2 regions of the Thermoanaerobacter sp. RKWS2 genome follow, and region 2 is predicted to be linked to the other one. Evidence: riboswitches for the same ligand, from Rfam matches in the RefSeq annotation. Region 2 holds a riboswitch; the other holds the start of a gene.
What was found. Region 2 has a riboswitch for FMN ahead of OEI98_RS02995 (ECF transporter S component). Riboswitches for the same ligand answer to the same signal wherever they lie in the genome.
Positions count from the first base shown of each region.

Region 1: linked by a shared signal. The riboswitch ahead of ribD (bifunctional diaminohydroxyphosphoribosylaminopyrimidine deaminase/5-amino-6-(5-phosphoribosylamino)uracil reductase RibD) and the one ahead of OEI98_RS02995 (ECF transporter S component) in region 2 are both predicted to bind FMN.

Region 1 is NZ_CP110888.1:16,450-27,223, forward strand. It holds gene ilvC (ketol-acid reductoisomerase) at 1-521, shown strand, start outside; gene OEI98_RS00075 (2-isopropylmalate synthase) at 541-1,737, shown strand; gene leuC (3-isopropylmalate dehydratase large subunit) at 1,728-2,984, shown strand; gene leuD (3-isopropylmalate dehydratase small subunit) at 2,984-3,466, shown strand; gene leuB (3-isopropylmalate dehydrogenase) at 3,469-4,536, shown strand; gene ilvD (dihydroxy-acid dehydratase) at 4,533-6,263, shown strand; gene ilvB (biosynthetic-type acetolactate synthase large subunit) at 6,208-7,872, shown strand; FMN riboswitch at 7,870-7,984, shown strand; gene ribD (bifunctional diaminohydroxyphosphoribosylaminopyrimidine deaminase/5-amino-6-(5-phosphoribosylamino)uracil reductase RibD) at 8,069-9,151, shown strand; gene OEI98_RS00110 (riboflavin synthase) at 9,162-9,785, shown strand; gene OEI98_RS00115 (bifunctional 3,4-dihydroxy-2-butanone-4-phosphate synthase/GTP cyclohydrolase II) at 9,822-10,774, shown strand, end outside.
Region 2 is NZ_CP110888.1:596,122-606,895, forward strand. It holds gene OEI98_RS02960 (TVP38/TMEM64 family protein) at 1-182, shown strand, start outside; gene OEI98_RS02965 (amidohydrolase) at 307-1,458, shown strand; partial or broken gene arcA (arginine deiminase) at 1,791-3,015, shown strand; gene argF (ornithine carbamoyltransferase) at 3,083-4,024, shown strand; gene arcC (carbamate kinase) at 4,048-4,989, shown strand; FMN riboswitch at 5,074-5,192, shown strand; gene OEI98_RS02995 (ECF transporter S component) at 5,285-5,869, shown strand; gene tsaE (tRNA (adenosine(37)-N6)-threonylcarbamoyltransferase complex ATPase subunit type 1 TsaE) at 5,969-6,430, shown strand; gene tsaB (tRNA (adenosine(37)-N6)-threonylcarbamoyltransferase complex dimerization subunit type 1 TsaB) at 6,427-7,119, shown strand; gene rimI (ribosomal protein S18-alanine N-acetyltransferase) at 7,123-7,569, shown strand; gene tsaD (tRNA (adenosine(37)-N6)-threonylcarbamoyltransferase complex transferase subunit TsaD) at 7,583-8,605, shown strand; gene OEI98_RS03020 (D-2-hydroxyacid dehydrogenase) at 8,775-9,725, shown strand; gene abc-f (ribosomal protection-like ABC-F family protein) at 9,735-10,774, opposite strand, start outside.

The sequences.
Region 1 (10,774 bases), 580 kb from region 2:
GGAAGGCTTTTGACTTAGCTTTAGCCTATGCAAAGGGAATAGGAGGTACAAGAGCAGGTGTCATTGAGACTACTTTTAAAGAGGAGACAGAAACAGACCTCTTTGGGGAGCAGGCTGTCCTTTGTGGTGGAGTTACTGAACTCATGAAAGCAGGATTTGAAACATTGGTAGAAGCTGGTTATCAGCCAGAAATAGCTTATTTCGAATGTGTGCATGAAATGAAACTTATAGTTGACCTAATATACGAAGGCGGTTTTAGTTATATGAGATATTCTATTTCTGATACTGCAGAATTTGGAGATTATATGACAGGCAAGAGGATAATAACAGAGGAAACAAGAAAAGAGATGAAAAAAGTTTTGTCAGAAATACAATCAGGAAAATTTGCAAAAGAGTGGCTTTTAGAAAATCAGGTAGGAAGACCACAGTACAATGCTATAAAAGATAAAGAGGCAAATCATCTTATTGAAAAAGTCGGCAAAGGTTTGAGAGAAATGATGGCTTGGATTAAAAAAGAATGAATAAGGAGGTAGATAGGCAATGGGGGTCAAAAGAGTCATTGTTTTTGACACTACGTTACGAGATGGTGAGCAGACTCCTGGCGTCAACTTTGACATTAACGATAAATTTGAAATAGCAAAACAGTTGGTATCCTTAGGAGTTGATGTCATAGAAGCAGGATTTCCAGCAGCTTCTAATGGAGATTTTGAAGCAGTTAAAAATATTGCTGATAAATTGAAAGGTGTTACTATTGCTGCAATGGCAAGGTCTGTAAAAGAGGATATAGACAGAGCTAGCAGCGCTTTGAAAAATGCTGAAAGGTCGAGATTACACGTTTTTATCGCAACTTCTGATATACATCTTAAATACAAACTTAAGATGTCAAGAGAAGAAATGCTTGAAAAAGCCGTTGAAATGGTAAAATACGCAAAAGGAAAATTTGATGAGATTCAATTTTCAGCAGAAGACGCTTCAAGGACTGATTGGGATTTCTTAGTAAAAGTTTTTAGTGAGGTAATTGATGCAGGAGCAAATGTAATAAATGTGCCCGATACTGTGGGATATGCGATGCCAAGAGAATTTGGAGAACTCATAAAATACATCAGAAATAATGTTCCCAACATCGATGGAGTAATGATAAGTGCTCATTGTCACAATGATTTAGGAATGGCTGTAGCGAATTCTTTGTCTGCCATAGAAAACGGAGCAACTCAGGTAGAAGTGACTGTAAACGGAATAGGAGAAAGGGCAGGAAATGCAGCTATGGAAGAAGTAGTGATGGCATTAAATACGAGAAAAGATTATTTTGGCCTTGTTCACGGAATAAACACTAAAGAGATATACAATACAAGCAAATTGGTAAGCGAACTTGCAGGAATTAAACTCCAACCTAATAAAGCAATTGTAGGTGCTAATGCTTTTAGACATCAAGCGGGAATTCACCAACATGGAGTTATAAACAACAGAGCTACTTATGAAATAATGAAACCAGAGGACATTGGAATAATTCCAGATACTTTTGCATTAGGTAAGCTTTCAGGAAGAAATGCTTTTGAATTGAAAGTCAAACAATTGGGGTACAATAATCTTTCACCAGGAGAATTAAGTGATGCTTTTAGAAGGTTTAAAGATTTGGCAGACAGAAAAAAGGTCATTGTGGATGAGGATATAAGATTTGTTGTTGAAGAGACTTTGGAAGAGTTTAGGAGTTTTAAGGAGGGAGAAGCTTGGGCTTAACATTGACACAAAAGATATTGTCAGCAAAAGTTGGTAGAGAAGTAAAACCAGGGGAGTTAATTGAAGTTGATGTGGATATGGTGTTAGGCAATGACGTCACTGCTCCTGTTGCTATAAAGGAGTTTGAAAAGATAGGCATTGATAGAGTTTTTGACAATACAAAAATTGCCCTTGTTCCTGATCATTTTGTTCCTAATAAAGATATAAAATCGGCGGAGCAAGTGAATATAATGAGAAAATTTGCAAAAAAACATGGAATAGTAAATTTCTTTGAAGTAGGGCAAATGGGAATAGAGCACGCACTTTTACCCGAAAAAGGACTTGTACTTCCTGGGGATGTTGTCATAGGTGCCGATTCTCATACTTGTACCTATGGCGCTCTTACTTGTTTTTCTACAGGAGTTGGAAGCACTGACATGGCGGCAGCGATGGCGACAGGCAAGGCTTGGTTTAAAGTGCCAGAAGCTATAAAATTTGTGTTAAAAGGCAATTTGCAAAAATGGGTAAGCGGAAAAGATGTTATCTTGTATATAATCGGAAAAATAGGAGTTGACGGAGCTTTATACAAATCTATGGAATTTACAGGAAACATAAAAGCTTTGTCAATCGACGATAGATTCACAATTGCCAATATGGCAATTGAAGCAGGGGCTAAAAACGGTATTTTCGATTTTGACGAAATTACCGACGCATATGTTAAAGGGAGAGCAAAAAGAGAATATAAAGTATTTGAAAGGGATGAAGATGCTGAGTACAGTGAGGTTTATGAGATAAATTTGGATGAGATAAGGCCTCAAGTAGCATTTCCTCATTTGCCTGAAAACACCAGAAATATTGATGAGGTTGGAAAAGTGAAAATAGACCAAGTGGTTATTGGTTCTTGCACCAATGGACGCATATCAGACATGGAGATAGCTTATAAGATATTGAAAGGCAAAAAGGTTCATCCTGATGTAAGACTTTTAATTTTTCCTGCAACACAGGAAATATACTTAGAATGTGTTAAAAGAGGTTACATCGAAGAGTTTATAAAAGCAGGTGCGGCAGTATCTACTCCTACGTGTGGACCTTGCCTTGGCGGACATATGGGAATTCTGGCTAAAGGAGAAAGGGCACTGGCTACTACTAATAGAAATTTTGTAGGAAGAATGGGACATCCTGAGAGTGAAGTGTATCTTTCAAGTCCAGCTGTTGCGGCGGCTTCAGCTATTGCAGGATATATCGTAAGTCCAGAGGAGGTAGAATGATGCAGGGGAAAGCCATAAAATATGGGGACAATATAGATACAGATGTTATAATACCAGCAAGGTATTTAAACACATCAGACCCACAAGAATTGGCACAGCATTGCATGGAAGATTTAGACAAAGAGTTTAAAAACAAAGTTCAAGAAGGAGATATACTGGTTGTAGGTGAAAATTTTGGTAGTGGATCCTCCAGAGAGCATGCGCCAATTGCTATTAAAGCATCTGGTATATCCTGTATAATTGCTAAGTCGTTTGCAAGAATTTTTTTCAGAAATGCGATAAATATAGGGCTTCCGATATTAGAATGCAAAGAGGCAGTAGATGGGATTGAAGAAGGTGATATTGTTTTGGTTGATACAGATAATGGAATCATAAAAAATTTGACTAAGGGAACAGAATTTAAAGCTCAACCCTTTCCTGACTTCATAAAAGAAATAATGAAATATGGTGGACTTATAAATTATGTCAGAGAGAAGGTGTGACATTGTTTAAAATTGCTGTTTTGCCTGGAGATGGAATTGGACCTGAAGTCATAGAAGAAGGGTTAAAAGTTTTGTCTGCTATAGAAGACAAGTACAAACTTAAATTTGATGTAAAAAAGTATCCCTTTGGAGGAGAAGCTATAGATAAATATGGTGTTCCCTATCCGGAAGAGACAAAAAATGCATGTCTTTCCAGCGATGCTGTTCTTTTGGGAGCAGTAGGTGGACATAAATGGGATGACCTTGAGGGGGATAAAAGGCCAGAAGCGGGTCTTCTGGCTTTAAGAAAAAGCCTAGGGGTTTATGCAAATCTAAGGCCTGCTGTTCTTTATCCTCCTTTAAAAGAAGCTTCTCCTTTAAAAAACGAGTTATTACAAGAGGGTTTAGATATTCTTGTGGTAAGAGAACTTACTGGTGGCATTTATTTTGGACCGAGAGGAACAGTTGCTATAGATTATGGTTTTAAGGCTTATGATACAGAAGTGTACCAGACTTCAGAGATAGAAAGGATAGCGGTTATTGCTTTTGAAGCGGCTTTAAAGAGGAAAAAGAAAGTCACTTCTGTAGACAAGGCAAACATTTTGGATTCTTCAAGATTGTGGAGAAAAACGGTAGAAGAAATAAGTAAGAGATATCCTGATGTTGAGTTAAACCATATGTATGTAGATAATTGTGCTATGCAACTAATTAAAAATCCTTCTCAATTTGATGTAATTCTCACTTCCAATATGTTTGGCGATATATTAAGTGACGAGGCTTCCCAACTTACAGGTTCTATAGGTATGCTTCCTTCTGCTAGCTTAAGAGAAGATAAAGTGGGGCTTTATGAACCTATACACGGTTCTGCTCCAGATATTGCTGGAACAAAAAAAGCAAATCCTTTAGCTACAATACTGTCAGTTGCTATGATGCTGGAATATTCTTTTGACCTTATAGATGCTGCTAATGACATAAAGGATGCAGTAAATAAAGTTTTAGAGGCAGGTTATAGGACTTTTGATTTAGGAAAAGGAATAATTTTAAATACTCAGGAGATGGGAGATAAAGTGGTAGAGTATGTAAAGGGGTGAGGAGATTGATAAGCGATAGCATAAAAAAAGGAGTTGAAAAGGCGCCGCATAGGTCACTTTTATATGCTTTAGGCTTGACTTATGAAGAGATAAAAAGGCCTATTATAGGAGTTGCAAACTCAAAAAATGAAATTATACCAGGTCATATGCATTTAGACAAAATAGCTGAAGCTGTAAAAGCAGGCATCAGAATGGCAGGAGGAACCCCTATAGAGTTTTCCACTATTGGTGTTTGTGATGGCATTGCCATGAACCATAAAGGTATGAAATACTCTTTAGGGAGTAGAGAACTTATTGCAGATAGCATTGAAATCATGGCAATGGCCCACGGGTTTGACGGGCTTGTGCTTATACCTAATTGCGACAAAATAGTACCGGGAATGCTTATGGCAGCAGCACGCCTAAATATTCCTGCAATAGTTGTAAGCGGAGGCCCAATGCTTGCAGGAAAGTGTAATGGAGATACCTGTGATTTGAGCAGTGTTTTTGAGGCGGTAGGGGCTCACAAGGTTGGTAAAATCACTGAGGAAGACCTCTACAGGATAGAGCTTAACGCTTGCCCTACCTGTGGTTCCTGCTCTGGTATGTTTACCGCAAATACTATGAATTGCTTGACAGAAGCTTTAGGAATGGGACTTCCAGGAAATGGCACAATTCCAGCTGTTTATTCTGAAAGGATAAGACTTGCAAAACAAGCTGGAATGAAAATCATGGAGCTTGTAGAGAGAGGAATTAAACCTTCCGATATACTTACAAAAGAGGCATTTATAAACGCCTTTAGTTTAGACATGGCTTTAGGTGGTTCTACAAATACAGTATTGCACTTAAAAGCTATAGCTCATGAGGCAGGCGTAGATATACCTTTAAATGAGATTAATGAGATTAGTACAAGAGTACCTAATTTATGTAAATTAAGTCCTGCAGGGAAATACCACATAGAGGACCTTTATTTTGCAGGCGGAATTTCAGCTGTTTTAAAAGAGCTGACGAAAGCTGATCTCATAAATACTGAAGTGTTAACAGTTACAGGAAAGACATTGGGAAAGAATATAAAAGACGCGAAAATTTTAAATCATGATGTGATAAGGCCAATAGACAACCCTTACAGCAGTACTGGAGGTCTTGCGATACTGTACGGGAACATTGCAAGAGAAGGAGCTGTTGTAAAAGCATCTGCTGTAGCAAAAGAGATGTTAAGACATGAAGGACCAGCAAAGGTATTTAATTCTGAAGAAGAGGCTATTGAAGCAATATATGGTGGGAAAATACAGAAAGGCGATGTGGTAGTAATAAGATACGAAGGTCCAAAAGGTGGGCCGGGAATGAGAGAAATGTTAAGTCCTACTTCAGCCCTTGCAGGTATGGGACTTGACAAAGATGTCGCTCTTATAACAGACGGTAGATTTTCAGGTGCAACAAGAGGAGCTTCCATAGGACACGTCTCTCCGGAAGCTATGGAAGGAGGAGAAATAGCGATTATTGAAGATGGGGATATTATTGAAATTGATATTCCCGCAAGAAAAATTAATGTGAAATTAACTGATGAGGAGATTAAAGAAAGAATGAAAAGATGGGTAAGACCTGAACCAAAGATAAAAACTGGTTATATGGCAAGATATGCAGAACAGGTGACTTCTGCAAATACAGGTGCAGTTTTTAAGGGGGAGGTATATGAAGTTAAAAGGAGCGCAAGTAGTTATAGAAGTTTTAAAAGAGATGGGCGTTGATACTATATTTGGCATACCAGGAGGAGCAGTTATTCCCATTTATGATGCTCTTTATGACTCTGATATAAGGCATATTTTAGCTACTCACGAGCAAATGGCAGCCCATATGGCAGATGGTTATGCAAGAGTTACGGGAAGGGTAGGGGTTTGCTTTGCTACCTCTGGCCCCGGTTCTACCAATCTTGTAACGGGTATAGCTAATGCTTATATGGATTCAGTACCTGTTGTGGCGATAACAGGACAGGTTCCTACAAATCTCATAGGGAAAGACGCTTTTCAAGAGGTTGACATAACAGGAATTACAATGCCTATAACTAAACACAACTTTATTGTAAAGTCTCCTGATAAACTGGCAGATACAATAAGGCAGGCATTTGCAATAGCCAAAAGTGGAAGGCCTGGTCCTGTGTTAGTAGATATTCCAAAAGATATACAGAATGCTGATATAGAATATGTTAAGGAAATGGGAGATAGTATTAATATAAAAAACAATGTCAATGGAATAGTTTCGCAAAAAGAGTTAGACAAAGCCATTGAATTCATTTTGCAAAGTAGAAAACCTGTAATATTTGCAGGAGGAGGAGTGATTTGGGGAGAAGCATCAGAGGAACTTATAGAATTTGCAGAGAAGACCAATATACCTGTTGCTACTTCTTTAATGGGGTTAGGATGCTTTCCAGAAGACCATCCTTTGTCATTAGGTCTTATTGGCATGCATGGAAGCAGATTTGCAAATTTGGCTGTATATAGGTCAGACCTTGTGATAGCGATAGGAACGAGATTTAGCGACAGAGTCGCTGGCAAAGCAGGAGGACTTGCACCGAATGCCAAAATAGTCCATATTGATATTGACCCTGCAGAATTAGGGAAAAACGTGGAAGTAGAGGTAGCAATTATAGGTAAAGTAAAAGAAGTATTGAAACTTTTAACGAATAAACTTCCATTCATTGAGAGAAAAGAATGGTTAGAGGAAGTTTCTTTCTTGAGAGAAAAGCACGGATTAAAGTATAAAAACGATGAAGTTTTGAGGCCTCAGTGGATAGTAGAAAAAATTCAACAGCTTTCAAACGATGACCTTATAATAGCCACTGAAGTGGGACAAAATCAAATGTGGGCTGCGCAGTATTATAAATTTAAACAGCCCAGGACTTTTGTTACCTCAGGAGGACTAGGGACAATGGGCTTTGGGCTTCCTGCTGCAATAGGTGCACAAGTGGGAAAGCCAGATAAAAGAGTTGTAAACATTGCAGGTGATGGAAGTTTAAGAATGAATATACATGCCTTAGAAACAGCTGCTGTATATAATATTCCGGTTATAACGGTACTACTCAACAACCAAACTTTAGGAATGGTAAGACAGTGGCAAAATCTTTTGTATGACAAGAGATTTTCGCAGACAGATTTGAACGCAAATTTGAATTTTGCTAAGCTTGCAAATGACTTTGGAGTAGAAGGAATAAGAGTTACAACAAAGGAAGAATTCGAAAAAGCTTTTAGAAAAGCCTATAGCGAAAATAGACCTTTTATGATAGAATGTATTATAGACAAAGATGAGATGGTGCTTCCTTTTATTCCTGCAGGTGGTACTGTTGAAAATACAATTGGATAAAACCTTCGGGGATCGGTGAAATTCCGTACCGGCGGTATAGCCCGCGAGCCTTTTGGCAGACTCGGTGAAATTCCGAGGCCGACAGTTAAAGTCTGGATGGGAGAAGGAGAAATATTCCTCAGGGAATATGTTCTCTGGGGATTTTTTAACCCTGAAGGTTTAACCTTCTGGGTTTTTTAGTATAGGAGGGATTAAATTGGAAGAATATATGAAAATGGCTTTAAAACTGGCTGAAAAAGGATGGGGACATACAAACCCTAATCCACTTGTGGGTGCTGTAATAGTTAAAAATGGAAAAATAATAGGTGAGGGTTATCATGAATATTTTGGAGGTCCCCATGCTGAAGTAAATGCATTAAAAAATGCAGTTGAAGATGTTAAAGGTTCTACTATGTTTGTAACACTTGAACCTTGCAGCCATTATGGCAAAACGCCTCCTTGTGTTGAAGAAATAATTAAATCTGGCATTAAGAGAGTGTATATAGCGATGGAAGACCCAAATCCCAAAGTTAGCGGAAATGGTATAAAAAGGTTAAAAGAGGCGGGAATAGAAGTACATGTGGGGATGATGGAGAAAGAAGCGAGGAAACTCAACGAAATATTTGTTAAATATATTACGACAAAAATTCCATTTGTAATATTAAAATCTGCTATGAGCATTGATGGGAAGATTGCTTGTTATAATGGAAATTCTAAATGGATTACAAATGAGAAATCAAGAAAATTTGCTCATAAAATAAGAGGACGTGTATCCGCGATTATGGTTGGGGTAAATACAGTAATTAAGGATAACCCAATGCTTACAACAAGGTTAGAGGGGTACAAAAGTCCTGTAAGGATTATTGTGGATAGTAGAGGTAGAACGCCACTTGCCTCAAATGTAATAAGAGACAAAGCGGCAAAAACGATAATTGCTACAACAGAACTTATGCCAAACAGTGTAAGAAAGAAACTTGAAGATATGGATATTGAAGTTATTATATTAAAAAACGACAATGGAAAAGTACCTTTAAAAGAGCTAATGATAAAACTTGGAGAGAGGGGGATTGATAGTGTATTGATTGAAGGCGGTGGGACATTAAATTGGTCTGCACTTAAAGAGGGAATTGTTGATAAAGTTATGTTTTTTATATCACCTAGAATAGTAGGAGGAGAAAATGCTTTAACACCTGTAGAAGGTATAGGCTTTTCAAATATAGAAAATTCAATAGAATTAAAAAATATAGAGATTGATAGAATAGATGATGATATACTAATAACAGCATATGTAAGAAAGTAGGTTATGGCGTATGTTTACTGGAATTATAGAAGAAACAGGAACTGTTAAAAATATTATACATGGTACTTTTACAAAAATTGTTATAAAATGTAGCAAAGTCCTTGAGGGAACAAAAATAGGTGATAGTATAGCAGTTAACGGTGTATGCTTAACTGTTACTAATATGTCAAACGAAAGTTTTGTAGCTGACGTTATGCCTGAAACCATGAGAGCAAGCAATTTAAAAGATTTAAAAATTGGAAACATTGTCAATCTTGAAAGAGCACTTCAAGTTGGAAGGAGAATGGGTGGGCATATCGTAACTGGTCATATAGATTGCGCTGGAAAAATCATAGACAAAAGGCAGGAAAAAAATGCTTTTATATTTAAGATAGCTATCAATAAAGAATTTACAAAATACATTGTGCGTAAGGGAAGCATTGCGGTAGATGGTATAAGTTTAACGGTTGTTGAAGATGGAGATGATTATTTTACTGTTTCAATTATTCCACATACAATGCTTAAGACGACATTGGGTTATAAAAGGGTAGGAGATAGTGTGAATATCGAAGTTGATATACTTTCTAAGTATGTAGAAAAACTAATAGCGCAAAAGGATATAAAAGATTTATTGAAAGAAAATGGATTTATATAGATTTAGATGACTTTTCTAAGTTAAGGAGGAAAGACTATGTTTGATAGGATAGAAGATGCAATAGAAGATATAAAGCAAGGAAAAATGATTATTGTTGTTGATAATGAAAACAGGGAAAATGAAGGCGACTTAGTCATGGCAGCAGAAAAAGTTACCGGAGAACATATCAACTTTATGATAAAGTATGGACGGGGTCTTGTATGTGTTCCAATGACAGAAAAGAGACTTGATGACCTTGGCATTTACCAGATGGTTGAGAATAACACTGACCATAAAGAAACTGCTTTTACTGTATCTGTAGACTATAAAGAATGTACCACTGGTATTTCTGCCTTCGAAAGAGCACTAACGGTGAATAAATTAGTAGATGATAATTCAAAGCCAGAAGATTTTACAAAGCCAGGACATATCTTTCCTTTAAGAGCAAAAGATGGTGGTGTCTTAGTAAGAGCAGGACATACAGAAGCAGCTGTAGACCTTGCAGTTCTTGCGGGACTCAAACCTGCTGGAGTAATATGCGAAATCATAAAAGATGATGGAAATATGGCAAGGCTGCCTGACCTTTTGGAGTTTGCAAAAAAATTTGGGTTGAGGATTATATCTATTGAAGATTTAATAGAGTACAGAATGAAAAATGAAATACTTGTGAGAAGGGTAGCACAGGCGAAACTTCCAACAAAATATGGGAATTTTGAAATTGTCGGGTATGAAGAAATATTAACAGGAAAACAGCATGTAGCTCTGATTAAAGGAGACATAAATAGGGATCCTGTACTTGTGAGGATACATTCAGAGTGCCTGACGGGGGATATATTGGGGTCATTAAGATGTGACTGTGGTGACCAGCTTCATGCGGCAATGGAAAGAATAGGACAGGAAGGAGGAGTACTAGTCTATCTGAGACAGGAAGGAAGGGGTATAGGACTTTTAAACAAGATTAAGGCGTATCATTTGCAGGATCAAGGGTTTGATACTGTTGAAGCGAATAT
Region 2 (10,774 bases):
ATTTTTTCATCATTACTCTTTTTGCGAGACTTCCAGGCATATTTTTTTCAGCCTATATAGGGGCAAATTTGGGAAATAAAAATTACTTTATGGCAGGTATCGTTGCAATTATCGCAGTATTATTGTTTTTAATAGGAATTTATAAAAAAGATGTCATAATGGAAAAATTAAAAAAACTTTAAAAAAGTAAGATTTGACGTGGTTGAACAGAAAAGTTTAGTGAATATGTTTTGTAAAGATAATGATTTCATAAAATTGTTTCTTTGTGCTATAATGTTAATATATAATGAATTCAGGGGGAATTATATGTACTTATTAAAAGGTGGAAAAATCCTGACAATGGCCGGCAAAATTTATGAAAAAGGAGACGTGCTCATCGACGACGGGAAAATTGTAGATGTTGGAGAGGATTTGATTGCTCCTTTGGATGCAGAAGTGATTGATGTTCAAGGCTTAACTGTTATGCCGGGCTTAATTGATGCTCATTGCCATCTTGGAATGTGGGAAAACGCTATGGGATTTGAAGGAGCAGATGGAAACGAAGCGACAGACCCTATAACTCCGCAACTTAGAGCGATTGATGGAATAAATCCAATGGATAAGTATTTTGAGGAGGCTTATCAAGCAGGGGTTACGACTGTTGCGACAGGTCCTGGCAGTGCTAATGTTATAGGAGGACAGTTTGCGGTTATAAAAACTTATGGTAAAAGAATAGATGATATGATAGTAAAAGAACCAGCAGCGATAAAAGTCGCTTTTGGTGAAAATCCTAAATCCGTTTACCATGAGCAGCATAAAATGCCTTCAACTAGAATGGCGGTTGCGGCTCTTTTAAGGCAAGAGCTTATAAAAGCTCAGGAGTACATGGAAAAGATGGAGCATGCAGAGGAAGACAAAAAGCCTGAAAGGGACTTAGGTCTTGAAGCATTGGTAAAAGTATTAAAGAGAGAAATTCCACTGAAAGCTCATGCTCATAGAGCAGATGATATTTTTACAGCTTTAAGAATTGCAAAAGAATTTAATGTAGATATAACCATTGACCATTGTACTGATGGCCATTTAATTGTTGATGAATTGGTGAAAGAAAATGCTAAAGTTATTGTGGGACCTTCATTGTCTGAAAGGTCAAAGATTGAGCTTGTAAATCTAAGCTTTAAGACAGCAGGTATTCTTTCAAAAGCAGGACTTACAGTTGCGATAATGACAGACCACCCTGTAATACCTCTCAATTACTTGCCTCTATGTGCTGCTTTAGCTGTAAAAGATGGTATGGATGAAATGGAGGCTTTAAAAGCCATCACCATAAACCCTGCGAAAATTTTAGGAGTTGACGACAGGGTGGGAAGCATTGAAAAAGGGAAAGACGCTGATATTGCAGTCTTTGATGGAGATCCATTGGAAGTGAAGACAAGGACAAAATATGTATTTATTAATGGGAAATTAGTACATAAAGCATAAACTGTCATGGGGCTATTTATTTAGAGGAGTCTGAATAAATAGCCTCATAATTTTTTATAACTTTAAAAAATTTTTTATGCAGTTTGAAATTCTATGATTTATTTTTATTCAGGCCATGTTTTATTTGGGGAATTTTTAAGGCTTTATCTTGGGATATTTGAATAATTATTTAAAACTTTACAAACAAAAGATTTTTTTAAATTATTTTTATACAAAACGTTTACATTAATTTACTGAGTTAAATTGCAAAAGTTATTTTATTGATTTATACTATAGGTGTATAAAGTTGATGGATAGGTAATATAGTAAAAGGGACAGAGGGGGTTATAGAGTTGGAGAAAAACACAAATTGCTTGCGAGTCTATTCTGAGATTGGAAAATTAAATTCTGTCCTCCTTCATAGGCCTGGTAAAGAATTAGAAAGGTTGACCCCTGAGTTTTTAAGTGAGCTTCTTTTTGATGATATTCCCTGGCTTAAAAGGATTCAGGAGGAACACGACAAATTTGCGCAAGCTTTAAAAGAAAACGGAGTGACAGTTTATTATTTAGAAGATTTATTGGAAGAGGTTTTACAGGATACTGGAATAAAAGAGTTTTTTATATATGATTTGGTTTCATATATGAATACTTCTTTAGAAGTTAAGAAAACAATTACAAATTTTTTAAAGGAAAGAACCCCCAAGGAAATAGTGGACTACGCTATTGCAGGACTTTTGAAAAAGAAGTGCATGAGGTGGAGCCTCAATCTTTGGTGGATTATGTCTATAAGGATTCCCCATTTTTTATAAATCCTTTGCCAAACTGCTATTTTATGAGAGACCCTGCTGCGGTCATTGGCAATGGTGTGATGATAAGCAGTATGAAGACAACTGCTCGAAAGAGAGAAGCCATGTTGCTTAAGTATGTTTTTAAGCATTCTAAGACTTTAAAAGTACAGGAGAATCTATTGTGGTATGATTATCGTTCAGAGTATCCTATTGAGGGGGAGACGTGTTAGTTCTCAGCAAAAAAGTAATAGCTATTGGAATAAGTGAAAGAACCTCCCCACAGGCAATTGAAGAAATTTCTCTTACTCTTTTAGAGAGAGGAGAAGAGTTACAAGAGATAATCGCTTTAGAAATTCCAAAAAAACGAACTTTTATGCATCTTGATACAGTTTTTACTATGGTGGATGTGGACAAATTTTTAATATATCCTGGTATAAAAGAAAAATTGAAGGTTTATAGGATTACAAGAGGAGAAAAGGGAACAATTAGAGTGAAGGTAGAAGAAGACTTTACAAAAGTTTTAGAGACTTCATTGGGCCTTGATAAAGTTAATTTAATTGAAAGTGGAGGAGGTGACGAGATAACAGGAGCAAGAGAACAGTGGAATGACAGCACGAATACCTTGGCCATTGCTCCAGGAGTTGTAATGGCATATAACAGAAATGAGATAACCAACACCACCTTAGTAAATCATGGAATAAAAGTTATTGAAATTGAAGGCTCTGAATTAGTGAGGGGACGCGGTGGCCCAAGGTGTATGTCGATGCCTTTAAAGAGAGAAGATATATAAACCTTTTGACTAATAGGGTAAGATAATATAAAATTAATAAAGTAAAATTACTAAAAGGAGGATGACTATGGCATTTAATTTAAAGGGCAGGAGTTTATTAACTTTAAAAGATTACACCCCTCAAGAAATAACATATATTTTAGACATTGCTAAACAAGTAAAAGCAGAGAGAAAAGCAGGGGTTGTACATCAAAGATTTTTAGGTAAGACTATTGCTCTCATTTTTGAAAAGAGGTCCACAAGAACGAGATGCGCTTTTGAAACTGCCTTTGGTGAAGAAGGAGGACATCCAGTATTTTTATCAACAGATGACATTCAGTTGGGAGCTAAAGAATCAATAGAGGATACTGCAAGAGTTTTAGGAAGAATGTTTGATGCAATAGAATTTAGAGGGTTTAAACAAGAAACCGTGGAAATTTTGGCAAAATATGCAGGTGTTCCTGTGTACAATGGTTTAACTGACGAATATCATCCAACTCAAGTTTTGGCTGACCTTATGACAATAGAAGAAGAATTTGGAAATTTAAAAGGAAGAAAGCTTGTATTTGTAGGGGATGGAAGGAATAACATGGCTAATACTTTAGCGGTAGGCTGCGCTAAGATGGGGATGCATTATGTGATTAATTCTCCAAAAGAATTGTGGCCTTCACAGGAGTTCATAGATGAAATCAGGCAAATGGCAGCTGAAAATGGAGGAACTTTTGAACTTACTAGTGTGCCAGGAGAGGGCCTTGAAGGTGCAGATGCTATTTACACCGATGTGTGGGCGTCAATGGGAGAAGAAGCAAAGGCTACAGAGAGGGAAGCTCTTTTGAGACCTTTTCAAGTGAATGAGGAAATGATGAAAAAGACAGGAAGAGAAGATACTATATTTTTGCATTGCTTGCCCGCAGTAAAAGGACAAGAAGTTACTTTTGATGTTATAGAAGGTAAACAATCCAGAGTGTGGGACCAAGCAGAAAATAGAAAACATACAATTAAAGCTGTGATGATTGCTACTCTGCTTTAAAATTGGTTACAGGGGAGGACATTATGAGGGAAAAAGTTGTTATTGCCTTAGGAGGGAACGCTCTGCAGGATGTGAATACGCCTCCTACTGCAGAGGCTCAAATGGAAGTAGTGAAGAGGACAGCGGGGTATTTAGTGGATATAATTGAAAAAGGGTATTCTGTTGTAATTACTCATGGCAATGGTCCTCAGGTGGGGAATATAGTCATACAAAATGAAGTCGCATCAAGAGTTGTCCCTGCAATGCCTTTTGATGTGTGTGGGGCAGAGAGCCAGGGTATGATAGGATATATGATTCAACAGGCATTAGGGGAAGTTTTGAAGGAGAGAAATATCAGAAAAGAAGTAGCAACTATTATAACACAGGTTGTAGTGGATAAAAATGACCCTGCTTTTAAAAAACCTACAAAGCCAATAGGACCTTTTTACACAAAAGAGGAAGCTGAAGTTTTAATAAAAGAAAAAGGTTATGAAATGGTAGAAGACAGTGGAAGAGGATATAGAAGAGTTGTTCCCTCCCCTGACCCAAAAGAAATTGTAGAACTTAATACAATAAAGTTACTTGAAAAAAATGGGGTAATAGTAATAACAGTTGGGGGAGGAGGAATCCCTGTTATTAAGGAAAATGGCAATTTAAAAGGAGTAGCTGCCGTAATAGACAAGGATTTGGCTTCTGAAAAATTGGCAGAAGATATTGATGCAGATGTGCTGTTAATTCTTACAGCTGTTGAAAAGGTAGCAATAAATTACAACAAGCCAAATCAAAAGTTTCTTGACAAAATGACAGTGGAAGAGGCAATAAAATACATGGAAGAAGGCCATTTTGCACCAGGCAGTATGTTTCCAAAAGTTAAAGCAGCAGTGAGGTTTGCAAAGTCAAAAGTAGGAAGGCGAGCTATAATTACTTCTTTAGGCAAAGCATTAGAAGCTTTAGAGGGAAAAGCAGGCACAGTTATAAGCTTATGAAAATAAATTAAAAATTTTTCACAAAAACTATTGACAAAGAGAGATAAAAGTGAGAGAATAAAATTAAAATTGAATAAGATGAAGGTAAATCTTCGGGGCAGGGTGAAATTCCCGACCGGCGGTATAGCCCGCGAGCCGCGCATGCGGTCGATTTGGTGAAATTCCAAAGCCGACAGTGAAAGTCTGGAGGGGAGAAGATTTTCTTTTTGTGCCTATTTTTGCGAAATAAATCACAAAAAATCCTGAAGATTTATCTTCAGGATTTTTTTAGTAAATAAAATTGGAGGGATGAATTGTGGAAAAAACCAAAACACAAGCCATAGTAAAAGTGGGATTTCTTTCTGCTACAGCTTTTATATTGATGTACTTGGAATTTCAGGTACCTCTATTCCCTGGCTTTTTAAAGCTGGATTTTAGTGACGTACCTGCATTAGTTGCTTCTTTTGCTATGGGACCTTTATATGGTGTAATGGTCGAGCTTATTAAAAACATAATCCATGCTACTATAACTCAATCGGGTGGCATTGGAGAAATTGCAAATTTTTCTGTGGGTTCTATATTTGTATACACAGCAGGCATAATATATCAATTCAATAAGACGCGAAAAAATGCCCTTATATCTATGGCAATTGCTACAGTAGTGATGGCTTTTACTGCTTCACTTTTGAATTATTATGTTTTTCTGCCTTTGTACCAAAAAGTTATGGGATGGCCTATGGATGCTATCATTGGTATGAGTAAGGCTGCAAATAAAAACATAGTGGATGTGAGAACCCTTATAGCATATGGTATTTTTCCTTTCAATGTGCTAAAAGGAATTATGCTTTCGTTAATCACTTTATTGATATATAAAAAGCTTTCACCAGTTTTGAAACATTGATTTTTTTGAGAATCCTCAGCGCATGCTGGGGATTATTTTTCTTTTTAATTTGTTAAAAGATAGTATATAATAAAGTTATAACGAGTGGGGTGAGAATTGGTGAAGAAGACTTATATTTGCAAAAATAGAGATGAGACCATTGCTTTAGGAGAAAAATTAGGAAGGCTGTTAAGGAGTGGAGATATAATTCTTTTATATGGTGAGCTGGGGAGTGGCAAAACTGTTTTTACCAAGGGAATTGCAAAGGGGTTAGAAATAAATGAGCCAATTACCAGCCCGACTTTTACTTTAGTCAATGAACATAGAGGCAGGATTCCTCTCTATCATTTTGATTTATATAGGTTAGATGATTACACAGCCCTTTATGACATAGGTTATGAGGAATATTTTTATGACGAAGGAGTTTGTGCAATTGAATGGCCTGAAAGGTTAGGACCTTTACTTCCGAAAGAAAGGTTAGAAGTGATAATTCAAAAAGGAGAAAAAGAAGATGAAAGAGTTATTTTATTTAAAGATTTTGGGAGACGATATGAGGAGCTTTTAAAGGAGATGGGGCAATGAAAATTTTGGCAATAGATTCTTCTTCTAAAACTGCTACTGTTGCATTAGTAGATGAAAAGGGGATAATAGGAGAATACTCTATAAATTATCTAAGGCATTCAGTAATTTTAATGCCTATGATAGATGAACTACTTAAAAAGTGTGAAGTACCGATAAATCAAATAACTCATGTGGCTGTTTCAGAAGGACCGGGCTCTTTTACAGGGCTTAGAATTGGTGCTGCCACTGCAAAAGGTTTGGCTCATGCTCTTAACATACCTATTGTAGGAGTATCTTCTCTTTTAGCTCTTGCATATAATGTCAGTGAATTTGAAGGATTAATATGCCCTGTCATAGATGCTTTAAATGAAAATGTTTATGGAATGCTGATAAGAGGTGGTAATTTTGAAGTTTTAATAGATGCTGGGGTGTATTCTTTAGAGGAAATTACGGAGTTGGTAAGCAATTATTCTGACAAAGTGTTGTTCGTAGGAGAGGGTGTTTATTCCTATAAAGATAAATTACAAGAGATGATAAGGGGTAAAGCTTTATTTGCAAAGGACAAAGATAACATGGCAAGAGCAGCTTCCATAGGAGAGCTTGCTATTCAAAAGATAAAAAAAGGAGAAGTGATTAGTTACTTTGATTTCAAGCCGATGTATATAAGGAAATCGGCTGCTGAAATTCGTTTAAGTGGCGAGGGGAGTTAATTAATGGATGTTATTATAAGGCCTATGAGGAAAGAAGATGTGGAGGAGGTCTTGGAAATTGAAAAGCTAAGTTTTAGCACTCCTTGGTCTAAAGAAGCTTTTATAAGTGAAGTTACAAAGAACAGCTGTGCTAAGTATATAGTGGCGGAAGTTGACAACAAAATTGTGGGTTATGGAGGATTTTGGGTGGTTGTAGATGAAGGTCATATAACCAATATAGCAGTTCATCCGGAATACAGATCTAAAGGAATTGGAAGTAAAATTATGGAAGGTTTAATTGACCTTGCTAAGAAAAATGGAATAACTGCCATGACATTAGAGGTGAGAGAATCAAATATAACAGCGCAACATTTGTATGCAAAATATGGCTTTAGACAATTAGGTAGAAGAAAAGGCTATTATCAAGATAATAATGAGGATGCAATTATAATGTGGAAATACGACTTGTGATGGTGGTGGAATAATGGAGAAAGATATAATTATTTTAGGAATAGAATCTTCCTGCGATGAAACAGCTGCAGGAGTTGTAAAAAACGGCAAAGAAGTATTGTCGAACGTAATATATTCTCAAATAGAGATTCACAAAAAATATGGTGGGGTAGTGCCAGAAATAGCTTCAAGAAAGCATATTGAAGTAATATCTTTCGTAGTGGCAGAAGCATTAGAAAAAGCCCAGCTAAGTCTTGATGAAATAGATGTAATTGCGGCTACATATGGACCAGGATTAGTTGGTGCTCTTTTAGTCGGTTTGTCATATGGTAAAGCTTTAGCGTATGCAAAAAATAAGCCTTTTGTAGGAGTAAATCATATAGAAGCCCACATAGCTGCAAATTACTTAGGGGGTGATTTTGCTCCTCCTTTTATTTGTCTTGTGGCTTCCGGTGGACATAGCCACATTGTTTTTGTAAAAAATTATGGAGAGTACGAAGTAATGGGACAGACAATGGACGATGCAGCAGGAGAAGCCTTTGACAAAGTAGCAAGAGCTTTGGGCTTGGGATATCCTGGAGGGCCTGCTATTGAAAGGGCTGCAAAGCTGGGGAATATGGAAGCTATTGAGTTTCCCAAATCTTTTATGGAGGAAGGAAATTTTGATTTTAGTTTTAGTGGGCTTAAAACAGCAGTTTTAAACTATTTAAACAGGCAAAAGCAAAAAGGAGAAGAGGTGAATATTTATGATGTGGCGGCTAGTTTTCAAAGAAATGTGGTGGAGGTCTTGGTAAAAAAATTAATTGATGCAGCAAAGAGGAAAAATATTGGCAAAATTTCTATAGCAGGAGGGGTAGCTTCTAATAGTTTTTTGAGGGAAAAATTAGGAGAAGAAGCGAAGAAAATTGGAATAAGAGTCCATTATCCTGATAAAATTTATTGTACAGACAATGGGGCAATGATAGCTGCTGCCGCCTATTATGACTTTATAAAAGGGAAAACATCTGGCTTGGATTTAAATGCCATTCCTTACTTAAAGATTGGGGAAAGAATTTGACTGTTGAAAATGTGGAAATCTGTCGAAGTTTATGATGTACTGCCTTTTAAGGTCTGTGGATAACTTTGTGGATATTGTGCTTAAATATATTTCATTGTATTTACTGTAATAAAATAGAATGAAAATATATTAAAAATAAATCAAAATTTTAAAGCTTAGGGGGGTTATTATGAGAAATATTTTGCTTTTCACAAAATTAAATGACAATTACATAAAAGAAATTAAAGAGCAAATGGAGGGATATGACGTTCTTTACGTTCAAAATGAGGAAGAGGCTGAAAAGTATGTAAAAGATACAGAGATTATCATAAGCTTTGACTTTGAATTTTATTCCAATATTGTGGACAAGGCTTCAAACCTTAAATGGATTCATCTTTTGAGTGCGGGAGCAGATACTCTTCCCTTTGAAAAACTCAAAGAAATGAAGGTATTAGTTACTAATTCTAGAGATGTCCACAAATATCAAATTTCACAACAGGTTATAGGTTATATGCTTATGTTTGAAAGAAGCTTAAATACCTTTTTAAGAAATCAGATAAAAAAAGTATGGGATAGATTTGTTAGGGTTTCAGAGCTTACAGGTAAGACGGCTTTGATAATAGGAGTAGGAAGCATAGGAGAGGAAATTGCAAGACTTTTAAAAGAATTTGGCATGAAGGTCTATGGTATAAGAAATTCGGGCAAACCTTCTTTGTATGTGGAAAAAATGTATACCTCTATTGAAGATTGTGATATATTGCCACTTGCCGATTATGTAATATCTATACTTCCTTTGACTAAAGATACTTATCACTTGATAGGAGAAAATGTGTTTAATAAAATGAAAAATGATAGCTATTTTATAAATGTGGGAAGAGGCAAAGTAGTAGATGAATCTGCTCTTATAAATGCCCTCAAGAATAAAGCTATAAAGGGAGCTGCATTGGATGTGTTTGAAGAAGAGCCTTTAAGTGAGGACAGCCCTTTGTGGGATATGGAAAATGTGATAATCACTCCTCATATGGCAGGGGTCACGCCTTTATACATGAAAAGAGCGATGGAAATTTTAAGAGAAAATTTGATAGCTTATAAAGAAGGAAGACCTTTGAGAAATATTGTAAATTTAGATAAAGGATACTAAAGCGGGTTTTTACCCGCTTAAATTTTCCCATTCTTCATACATTTGTTCTAATTTGCTTTTAAGGGCGTTGTATTCTTTTTGTATTTCTACAATTTCTCCTGTTTTATAAATTTTAGCATCACACATTTTTTCTTCCAAATATTTTATTCTTTCTTCAGCTTGATAAATTGAATTTTCAAGGTTTTTCAGATACTCTTTTTGCTGCTTTAACTTAAGTTTAGCTAATCTTTCTTTATACCTTTCGTTTTTTATCTGTGTTTTTGTTTTTTTAATTGTTTCTTCTTCTTCGTTAAGCTGGTTTTTCTTTTCTATATAATAGCTGTAATTACCTAAGTATACTTCTACACCTTGAGGTGTCAAAATCATCACTTTTGTAGCAATTTTGTCTATAAAATATCTGTCATGGGAGACAAATAATAAAGTTCCAGTATAATCTAACAAAGCTTCTTCTAATACTTCTTTTGCTTTTAAATCTAAATGGTTAGTTGGTTCATCCATAAGTAGAAAATTCGCTTTTGAAAGGATGAGCTTTAGCAATGAAAGCCTTGCCTTTTCACCACCACTTAGTGTAGAGATAGTTTTAAAGACATCTTCTTCTCTAAAAAGAAAAGAAGCTAATAATGTCCTCACTTCTGTTTGAGTAAGATATGGATTTTCATCCCATATTTCATCAATGACTGTTTTTTCAGCATTTAAACTTTTAAATTCTTGTTCGTAATAACCTGTTATTACGTTTGTGCCAAATTTAATTTCCCCTTCAAAATTGTCAATTTCCCCCACTAATATTTTTAAAAGAGAGCTTTTTCCTATTCCGTTTGGCCCTAAAAGGGCAATTTTTTCCCCTTTTTTTATTTCAAAAGATACATTGGAGAAAATTTGTCTGTCAAAGCGTAAAGACAAATTTTTGACTGTCAATACATCATTTCCGCTTTCTAAATCGAAATCAAAACGCAAGTTGATAGATTTATTATTTATCACTGGCTTTTCTATTATTTCCATTTTTTCTAATAGTTTTTGCTTGCTTTCTGCCATTTTTACTGACTTTTCTG